Regions from separate parts of the Terrabacter carboxydivorans genome, predicted to be linked through region 1. Evidence: riboswitches for the same ligand, from Rfam matches in the RefSeq annotation. Region 1 holds a riboswitch; the other holds the start of a gene.
What was found. A riboswitch is a leader RNA that binds a small molecule or an ion and turns the genes downstream of it on or off. The one in region 1 is predicted to bind cyclic di-AMP.

Region 1 (4,897 bases):
GTGCAGGACCCCGAAGAGGATGACGCCGATGACGGTCGTCGCGACCGGCGACCTCAGGGCGAGCGCGAGCGCCGCGGCCGCGGCCCCGGCCACGCAGAGCGTCAGGGCGCGCGAGCGCGACACCGCGTTCACCCCGCTCGACGCCTCTGGTCCGGTCACGCGCCAATGCTTTCGTCGGTCGGACGACCCGGCCACCTGAGTAACCCGATCGTTAGGGTCCTGTGGCGTGACCGAGACTCGGCAGGACGGCGTGGACGGGCGGGGCGGCAGCCTGCGCGCGATCGCGCTGTCCGCCTACGGGCCGACGTTGCTCGGCTCGACGGGCGCGGGCGCCGTGTCGCCGATCGTGGCCGTGTCGGCCCGCGAGCTCGGGGCGTCGGTGGGGGTCGCGGCCCTGCTCGTCGCGATGATGGGGGTCGGCCAGCTGCTCGGCGACCTGCCGTCGGGGGCGCTCGCGGCCCGCATCGGTGAGCGGCGCGCCCTGCTCGTGGCGGCCGTCGTCGAGGCCGTCGGCATGCTCGTCTCGGCGCTCGCGGGCGGCCTCGTCATGCTCTTCGTCGGCGTCCTGGTCATCGGACTCGCCGGCTCCCTCTTCGGGCTGGCCCGTCAGGCGTACCTCACCGAGGCCGTGCCGGTCGCGATGCGGGCGCGGGCGCTGTCGACCCTGGGCGGGGTCCACCGGATCGGCTACTTCATCGGCCCGTTCATCGGCTCGCTCGTCATCGCGTCATGGGGCACGGAGTCCGCGTATGCCGTGGGCGGCGTCGCGAGCGTCGCGGCGTTCGTCCTCGTCCTCCTCGCACCCGACATCACCGGGTCGGGGCACCGCGTGGCGGGTGCCGGGCCGCCGCGCAGCGTCGCGTCCGTGCTGCTGCAGCACCGGCACGTGCTGCTGACGCTGGGCACCGGCGCGATGTGCGTGGCCGGGGCGCGTGCCATCCGCGAGGCGCTCGTTCCGCTGTGGGCGGAGTCGGTGGGCTTCTCGCCGGCGCAGACCTCGCTCGTCTTCGGCGTGGCCGGCGCCATCGACATGCTGCTCTTCTACCCCTCGGGGTGGCTGATGGACCGCTACGGCCGGGTGGCGGCCGCCGTCCCGAGCATGCTCGTGCTCGGCCTCGGGATGGCGCTGATGCCGCTCGCGACGAGCCTCGTCGCGGTGACGGCCGCGGCGACGGTGCTCGGGGTCGGCAACGGTCTCGGCGCGGGCCTCATCATGACCCTCGGTGCGGACGCGTCGCCCGCGGACGGACGGTCGCAGTTCCTCGGCGGCTGGCGTCTCTGCGCCGACCTGGGAAGGGCGGCGGGGCCGCTGGCGTTGTCAGGGCTGAGCGCCATCATGTCCCTCGGCGCCTCCGCCGTCGTGCTCGGCGTGGGCGCCGTCGTCGGGGCCGGCTGGCTGCGCATCTGGGTGCCCCGGCACGACCCGACCCGGGTCGGCGACCGTGGCCCGGCGACGAGCGGTCCCTGAGCGCTCTCCGACTCTGAGAAGGTATGACCGTGACGGACCTGATCGACACCACCGAGATGTACCTGCGCACCATCTTCGAGCTCGAGGAGGAGGGCATCGTCCCCCTGCGCGCGCGCATCGCGGAGCGTCTCGGTCACTCCGGCCCCACGGTGTCGCAGACGGTGGCCCGCATGGAGCGCGACGGTCTCGTCGCCGTCTCGGGCGACCGCCACCTCGAGCTGTCCGACCACGGCCGGCTGCTCGCCACCCGCGTCATGCGCAAGCACCGGCTCGCGGAGCGCCTGCTCGTCGACGTCATCGGTCTCGAGTGGGAGTACGCCCACGACGAGGCGTGCCGCTGGGAGCACGTGATGTCCGAGAAGGTCGAGCGCAAGATCCTCGGCCTCATCGGCGAGGGCCTCGAGTCGCCCTACGGCAACCCCATCCCCGGCCTCGACGAGCTCGGGGTGCGCCAGGACGCCGACTTCCTCACCGGCCTCAGCACCCTGACGGCCGCAGTCGGCGACGCCCCGGCGGTCGTGACGATCCGGCGGATCGGCGAGCCGGTGCAGGTCGACCCCGAGGCCCTGGCCCTGCTGACGAGCGCCGGTGTCGTCCCCGGAGCGCGGGTCGAGGTCGTGCGTGACGGGGGCCGTGTCGTCGCCGTCCGCGAGGGGTCCGAGCCCTCCACCGGCGTCTCGCTGCCGGACGACGTGGCCGTCCACGTCTTCTGCCAGGCCGCCTGAACACTCGGTATTCGTCAGGGTCTGCCCCGGTTCGCGGGGCCGTCTTGTCATGCTTCGACAGGGTTCGTGACGCCCTCGGAAAATTCTCTTGATTCCGGGAACTCGGAGGTGACAAGGCAGGTCGACTTGGGTACGGTTGGCGAACTTGCTCTCCCCGTCGAGTGAGTGCCCCGGGTCGAACCGCCTAGTCCTGCCATCGACCTGAGGCTCAGCACGAACCGCATGGCAGGAGCGGGGGAACCACTCTCTCCGGACGTCGTGAGACGTCCTCGGGGTGAAGCCCTCCGTGGACCGAACTCGGTCCGAGCGAAGGCCGGGCAGTACCTCCAGCCCGAACCCGACAGCTCACCTCGTAGGCGTCGAGAGGTCAACCTGTGGCTCAGAACGTTTCCGGGCGCCACCGCGCCCCCGGTCGATTCAACGCGATCGCCGAGCTCAAGACGATCGCCAAGGAGTCTGCTCAGCCCGCCGTGAAGGGTGCCGCGATCGTGGCTGCCTCGGGTGGCCTCGTCGCCTCGTTCGCCGGCACGGCGAACGCTGCCGACGGTTCGAGCAGCGCCGTCGCCGCCCCCGCTGCCGTCGGCCCCGCCGTCGGCACGCTCAAGGCCGGCAACGCCCTCTCCGCCATCGGCTTCGCTGCCCCGACGCTCAAGCAGTCGGCCAAGCCGGTCGTCATCGAGGACATCACGGTCAAGACGGCCCGCGCCGAGAAGGCCGCGGCCGACAAGGCTGCTGCCGCCCAGGCCGCCGCTGACCGCCAGGCCGCCTCGCAGCGCGCCTCGCGCTCCACCTCGGCCACCCGCGTCGCCCTCAACGTCGCGCCGGCGCCGAGCGCCAGCGGCATCGTCGGCATCGCGCAGTCCTTCTTCGGCGTCCCGTACGTCTACGGCGGCTCGTCGCCGTCGGGCTTCGACTGCTCCGGCTTCACCTCCTACGTCTACCGCCAGGCCGGGATCTCGATCCCGCGCACGGCGTCGGCGCAGCAGTCCGCGGCCACGAGCGTCAGCAACCCGAGCCCCGGAGACCTCGTCTTCTTCGGCACGCCGGCCTACCACGTGGGCATCTACGTCAGCCCCGGCCGGATGATCGACGCCCAGCGCCCCGGCACGACGGTCGGCAACCACTCGATCTGGACGACCCCGTCGGGCTACGGCCGCTTCTGAGCCTCGCTCACACGCACGTCAGGCTGCGCCCCCACCGGTTCCGGTGGGGGCGCAGCGCTCTTCCCGGTGACCGGTTCGTCCGTGGTTGACTGAACCGATGACCGACCAGACTGCCGCCGAGTCCACGACCCTCATCGAGCTCGACCTCTGGAGCGACCTGGTCTGCCCCTACTCGTGGGTCGCCAAGCGGCGCGTCGAGGCCGCCGTCGCCGCGTTCGAGCGTCCGCACGACGTCACGGTGCGCCTGCGGTCCTTCCAGCTGGACCCGGACGTCCCGGTCGGTGGCGCGGTGCCCGTCAGCGAGCACCTGTCGATCAGGCACGGCGGAGACGCTGGCGCCGGACGCCTGATGAACGCCAGGGCCAGCGAGGTCGCCGAGGCCGACGACCTCGTCTTCGACTGGGACCGCGCCGTGCGCGCCAACACCTTCGACGCCCACCGGCTGTGTGCCCTGGCCGGCGAGATGGGCGGTCCCGCGCTGAGGTCGGCCGCCGTCGAGCGCTTCCACTCCGCCCACTTCGGTGAGGGCCTGGCCATCGACGACCACGAGGTGCTGCAGCGGCTCAGCGCCGAGTGCGGCCTCGACGAGCGCCGCGTGTCCGCGGTCCTGGCATCCGACGCCTACGCCGACCAGGTGCGCGCCGACGAGGCGCAGGCCCGGTCGATGGGCGTCACCTCGACGCCGTTCGTCCTCGCCAACGGGTATGCCGCCGTGTCGGGTGCGCGGCCCGTCGAGGACTACCTCGCCCTCCTGCGCGGCGTCGCCACGCAGACCGTCTGACCCGGGGCCTGTAGCGCCTCACGCGTCAAGGGCCCCGAGCGCGAGTGGGCGGACGACAGGGAAGTCGCGGACGGCATACGAGCCTCGGTCAGGAGGGCAGCTCCGCGGCGGTGCGGCCGTAGGAGACCGCGGTGTCGACGGCTCCCGGCGCGTCATCGCGCAGCTGGCGGTCCGGTGCCGGCCCGAGCGCGTCGTTGACGGTGGAGAACGCGCGACGCAGCGCGACGAACACCGTGACCGCGAAGATCTGGCGGTCGTCGAAACCGACAGCCCGGAGCGGCTCGAGGTCGGCAGGGGTGGTCGCGTTGGGGTCGGCGGCGACGGCCCGCGCCCACCGGGCGAGGGCCAGGTCGGCCGCCTCGAGCGGCTCGTCGTCACCGCGCAGAACGGCGTCGGCCACGTGGTCACCGGCCGCCGTCGCGAGGCGCGCGCCCCAGGCCAGCGAGCAGTAGGCGTCGCCCACGGTCGAGGCCGTCGCCGAGATGAGGATGCCGCGCTGCCGGAAGGTCAGGCCCGCCAGCTGCGCCATGTCGGCGAGCAGCCCGAAGAGGGCGACCTTGGCGGCCGGAGCCTGCGCCCACACCCGGGTGAGGTTCATGACGTAGCCGTGGTCGGCGACGTCGGCGTCGAAGAGGGCCTGGATCTCGGGCGAGATCGGGGGCTCCTCGAGGAAGCCGTGGCTCGGGTTCGTGGGCTCCATGGTGACTCCCTCGGATGTCGGACCGCCTCATTTATGGTCGCACGAAGGCTCCACGCGCAC
Region 2 (4,897 bases), on a different contig from region 1:
GGAGCCCCCCGACCCCACCTGACCCGACAGTCGAGCGAGCGCCCCGCCCCGCCAAGTCAGCCCCGGCGGAGTTGGTGCGCCGGGCTCGGGTCGACCGTGACGCCCAAGTCAGCCGGGGCGGAGTTGGCGTGCCGGGCGGGTCTTGACCTGCCCAGGAAGTCAGCCGGGGCTGGGTTGGCGTGCCGCGCGGAGCTGGACCGGCCGGCGAAGTCAGCCGGGGTGGAGTTGGCGTGCCGGCGGGGGCTGGATCGGCCAGGGAAGTCCGCCGGGGCGGAGTTGGCGCGCCGGGCGAAAGCCGAACCGCTGCGCGAAGTTAGCCAAGGCGGAGTTGGCGTGCCGCGCGGGGCTGTATCGCCGCGGGAGGTCAGCCGGGGCTGGGTTGGCGTGCCGCGCGAGGCGGATCGCCGCCGTGAGGTCGGTCGGGGCGGAGTCGGCGTGCCGTCCGGGGGTGGATCGGCGCGCCAAGTCAGCCGGGGCGGAGTTGGCGCGCCGGGCTGGGCTGGACCGCCCGCCGGCAAGTCAGCCGGGGCTGGGTTGGCGTGCTGGGGGTGGTGGGTTTGCTGGGCTGCCCCGGACGGGTGAGCGCCCCGTCACGGATGGTCTGTGACGGGGCGCTCCATCGATGGGTTGGGGTCAGGGGAGGGCCGGGTAGTCCGTGTAGCCCTCGGCGCCGCCGCCGTAGAAGGTGTCGGAGTTCGGCTCGTTGAGCGCGGCACCCTCGCGCCAGCGACGGACGAGGTCCGGGTTGGCGAGGAACTCGCGCCCGACGGCCACGGCGTCACCGAGGTCGCGCTCGAGGATGTCCTCGACGTCGGCCAGTTCGGTCACCTTGCCGAAGCCGGTGTTGAGGATGACCGGACCGCCGAACCGCTTGCGCAGGTCGCGGACGATGTCGGACTCCGGGTCACCCAGGATGCTGAGGTAGGCGAGGCCGAGCGGCGCGATGCCCTCGACGAGCGACTCGTAGGTCGCGGCGGTGTCGGCCTCGTCCTCCTCGAGCACGCCCTGGATGTTGTGGGCCGGCGAGATGCGGATGCCGACGCGGTCCGCGCCGATCGCCTCGGCCACGGCCTTGGTGATCTCGACGGTGAGGCGCGCCCGGTTCTCGGGCGAGCCGCCGTAGGCGTCGGTGCGCTGGTTGCTGCTCGGGGCGAGGAACTGGTGCGGCAGGTAGCCGTTCGCGGCGTGGACCTCGACGCCGTCGAGCCCGGCGGCGACGGCCTGGCGCGCAGCGTGGACGTACTCCTGGACCAGCGCGGGGATCTCGTCGGTTTCGAGGGCACGCGGGACGGCATACGCCTGCTGGCCCTTCGGGGTCACGATCTCGCCGGGCGCGGCGATGGCGCTCGGCGCCACGCTCTCGAGGCCGCCCTTGTTGTCGGGGTGGGCGACGCGGCCGGCGTGCATGAGCTGCACGACGACGTGGCCGCCGCCCTGGTGCACGGCGTCGACGACGAGGCGCCAGCCGGCGACCTGCTCGTCGGAGTGCATGCCGGGGGTGTCCAGGTAGCCCTGGCCCACGGCGCTCGGCTGGGTGCCCTCGGTGATGATGAGGCCGGCGCTGGCGCGCTGGCCGTAGTACTCGGCGTTGAGCGCGGTGGGCGCCTGGCCCTCGCCCGCGCGGTTGCGCGTCAGCGGTGCCATGACGAAGCGCTGGGGGAGGTCCCAGCGGCCGATGCGGATGCTGTCGAAGGCCGTGGACACAGGCCGTCTCCTTCACGTGTTGGGGGACTGCAGGTGATGTCGGAGGCCTCCGCCGAGTTTCGGTGGAGCCTTCAACTACCTAGGCGACAAGCCGTCCGGGCGAAGGATCATTCCCGCCTGTCCAGGGTTGGGCGTGTGGCCGATCCCACGGCGGCCACACCCGCCGACCTGGGTAGGGCAGGGGGATCGGCCGGGCATGCCGAAGGGGAGGATGCCGCAGCATCCTCCCCTTCGGTACGCGTCCGGCTCGGTCAGAGCCGGCCGATGATCACGGCGCGTAGATGAAGCTCATGCCCCCGCTGAGGGTCACGGTGCGCGTGTCGTAGTTGTACGCGCCGGCCGTGGCGTTCATCTCGATCATGGTGACCTGGTTGCCGTTGACGGCGGTCACCCAGCCGACGTGGCCGACGCTCGAGGAGCCGGCCACACCGGGCTGCAGGACGATGATCGACCGGGTGCGGGGAGCGGTGCTCACTGTGTAGCCCGCGGAGCGTGCGCCCGAGGCCCAGGCCATGGCGTTGCCGGTCCAGCCGCCGGGGTAGTAGCCCTCGGACTGGTACCACTTGTTGAGGGCGCCCCACGTGCACTGGCCGGCGGTGGCCCAGTTGGACGAGGCGCGCATGCCGGCGGAGGCGCCGGGGACGGAGCCGTTGAAGCTCGCCTTGGCGGACGACGTGCTCGACGTCAGCGTGCGGCGGGTCAGGTCACGCGAGGCGCGCGCAGCGGCGGCCTTGCGCTCGGCGGCAGCCTTGACGGCCGCAGCCTTCGCGGCGGCGCGCTGGGCCTGGACCTGGACGTCCTCGATGACCTCGGGCTTGGACGTCGAGACGCGCTGGGCGACGGCCTGCTGCGCCTCGGGGGCGAAGCCGATCTTCGAGAGCGCGGACGATGCGGCAGGAGCAGCAGCGGTCGCGGGACCGACAGCCGCGGGGGCTGCCGAGTCGGCCGATGCAGCAGCAGCGACATTGCCCGAGGCGGGCTTGAGGGTGTCGGCGCTCGCCGGGTTGGCGAAGGTGGCGACGAGGCCACCCGTTGCGGCGACGACAGCGCCTGCCTTCATGGCCGGCTGAGCCGACTCGCGGGCGAGGAGCTTGAGCTCGATGAGGGGGTTGTGGCGGCCTGGCGCACGGTGGCGGCCGCGGGTGTTCTCAATGTTCACGCGTGTTGCCTCTCCGCGCCTACGAAGTTAGCTGTCGGGTTCGGGCGGAAAGGTGCCCGGCCTCGGACCCGAGAGACGGAATTCGTCGCGCGGGGGCCAAGGCTTAACCCCAAGGACGTCCGGATTCGTTGCGCCGGACGCCCGGAGAAACGTGTGGTTCCTCCGCTCCTGTCACAAGGTTTGATCTCTCTCGACGAGGCGGTGACAGGACTAGGCGGTCCACCTCACGAGAGCCCGACCAGGTAGCCGGACTCCCGGAAGAGTAGACGAGTCAACTGGCAAATGTCACGCCACGGTAACGGCGACGCGCTGAAGATGCCGTGAATGTCCGCTTTCTCAGCCTTTACCAACGCTTTACCCTCCGCTGGATGAGACGGGGGTCACATCCGAGGGGCGCTCGCCGTGAGCATTGCTCGGGTATGCCGTCCGGCTGGCGCACGTGAGGTAGAGGGGTCGTGAGAGGGCGGGGCTCTGGGGATGAAGACACGAGGGGAGGGGGCGTGGGATGGCCGGAGACATGGGAGGACGCGGGGACAGGTGACCCTGTCCCCGCGTCCCTGAATCGGTCGCGCCTCGATCGTGCCTCGGTCGCGCTGACGAAAGCCCTGACTCAGTGGGTCCCGGTGGGGTCCGAGTCGATGACCTGGGTCGAGGTGGCTGCAGGGCGGTCGTGGTAGAAGTCGTCCGCCGCGCGGGCCTCCAGGTCGTCCTGACCGGCCGCGTCGTAGCGGCTCTTGGCCGCCTGCGCCTGCTCCCGCACGCTCGGGGCCTGCTGGACGTGGGCGCGGATGCGGTCCGTCTCGTGCGACATCGTCTCGAGGTACTGCTCCCACCGCGACTGCATGGGACGCACCAGTCCGCCGCCGACGCCGACGATGAGGATGCCGGCGATGGTGGCCAGCACGGCGATGAGGACCGGCGTCGTGACGGTCGTGGCGATGCCGACCTGGTTGAGGGCCGCGATGATGCCCAGGCCGAGGATGAAGATGCCGGCGATGTTGGCCAGGACCTTGCCGTAGGACAGGCCGCCGAGGGTGTTGGAGATCAGCTCGCGCACCGCGGTGGCGATGGCGGATGCCACGACGATGATGATGATCGCGACGATCGCCTTGGGCAGGAAGGCGATGACGCCGGTGATCAGCTCACTGATCGGGTTGGGGCCGAAGACTCCGAAGGCGAGCTGCAGCACGAAGAGCAGCAGCGCGTAGTAGACGAGCTTGCCGACGATCGCCGAGGCGTCGTACTGGCTCTTCGCGAGGGCCTTCTTGATGCCGCCTCGCTCGACCGCGCGGTCGAACCCGACGCGCTCGAGAACCTTGTCGATGGCCTTGCCGACGGCCTTGGCGATGAGCCAGCCGACGAGCAGGATCACCAGGAAGGCCACGAACTTGGGGACGAAGAGCGCCACCGATCTCCACAGGTCGGTCAGGGCGGTGCTGAGGTTGTCTGTCATGGTCGAATCTCCCTTACGTTGTAAGTCCAACAGGGGGCTCGTACCCGCGAGACGGCCGGGAGTCACGGTGGTCGCTGGTCCCTGCGGCGCTGGAGGCCGCGCGACCGGCCCGGCGGCGGCCCGTGCGCTGTCCCGCGTACCCAACGGCGGACGGGCGACACGGCCCTGACCCGAGGAACGGTCAGGGCGTCCGACCGAGGGGCGAAGGCACCGGGTCGTCACGGCATACGACCCGCGTGGCCCGCACCCCGTACGCGCGGCCGGGGGATGGGGTAGACAGGAGGGGTCCCGGGCACGCCGACCTAGGAGGACCCCTGTGTCTTCGCCTTCCTCGCGACGTCCAGCAGTGGGGCTCAGCCGTGAGCGCATCGTCCTGACGGCCATCGAGATGATCGACGAGAAGGGTGCGTCGACCCTGACGATGCGACGGCTCGGCACCCGGCTCGATGTCGAGGCCATGTCGCTCTACCGCTACGTCAACGGTCGTGAGGACCTGCTCGAGGCCGTGGTCGAAGCCCTGGTGGACACGATCGAGGTCCCGGGACCGGCGGAGCTCCAGCCGGTCGACGGGTGGCAGGCCT

Region 2: it holds a riboswitch for cyclic di-AMP, as region 1 does, so the genes downstream of both, ABD297_RS02650 (CHAP domain-containing protein) here and ABD297_RS04625 (C40 family peptidase) in region 1, are expected to answer to the same signal.

Annotation. Positions count from the first base shown of each region.
Region 1 is NZ_BAAARE010000003.1:192,066-196,962, reverse strand. It holds gene ABD297_RS04640 (hypothetical protein) at 1-159, opposite strand, end outside; gene ABD297_RS04635 (MFS transporter) at 227-1,468, shown strand; gene ABD297_RS04630 (iron-dependent transcriptional repressor DtxR) at 1,498-2,193, shown strand; cyclic di-AMP (ydaO/yuaA leader) riboswitch at 2,400-2,564, shown strand; gene ABD297_RS04625 (C40 family peptidase) at 2,568-3,356, shown strand; gene ABD297_RS04620 (DsbA family oxidoreductase) at 3,454-4,137, shown strand; gene ABD297_RS04615 (carboxymuconolactone decarboxylase family protein) at 4,226-4,837, opposite strand.
Region 2 is NZ_BAAARE010000002.1:143,063-147,959, forward strand. It holds gene ABD297_RS02640 (GNAT family N-acetyltransferase) at 1-22, shown strand, start outside; gene ABD297_RS02645 (alkene reductase) at 634-1,704, opposite strand; gene ABD297_RS02650 (CHAP domain-containing protein) at 1,973-2,863, opposite strand; cyclic di-AMP (ydaO/yuaA leader) riboswitch at 2,868-3,056, opposite strand; gene ABD297_RS02655 (mechanosensitive ion channel family protein) at 3,474-4,316, opposite strand; gene ABD297_RS02660 (TetR/AcrR family transcriptional regulator) at 4,633-4,897, shown strand, end outside.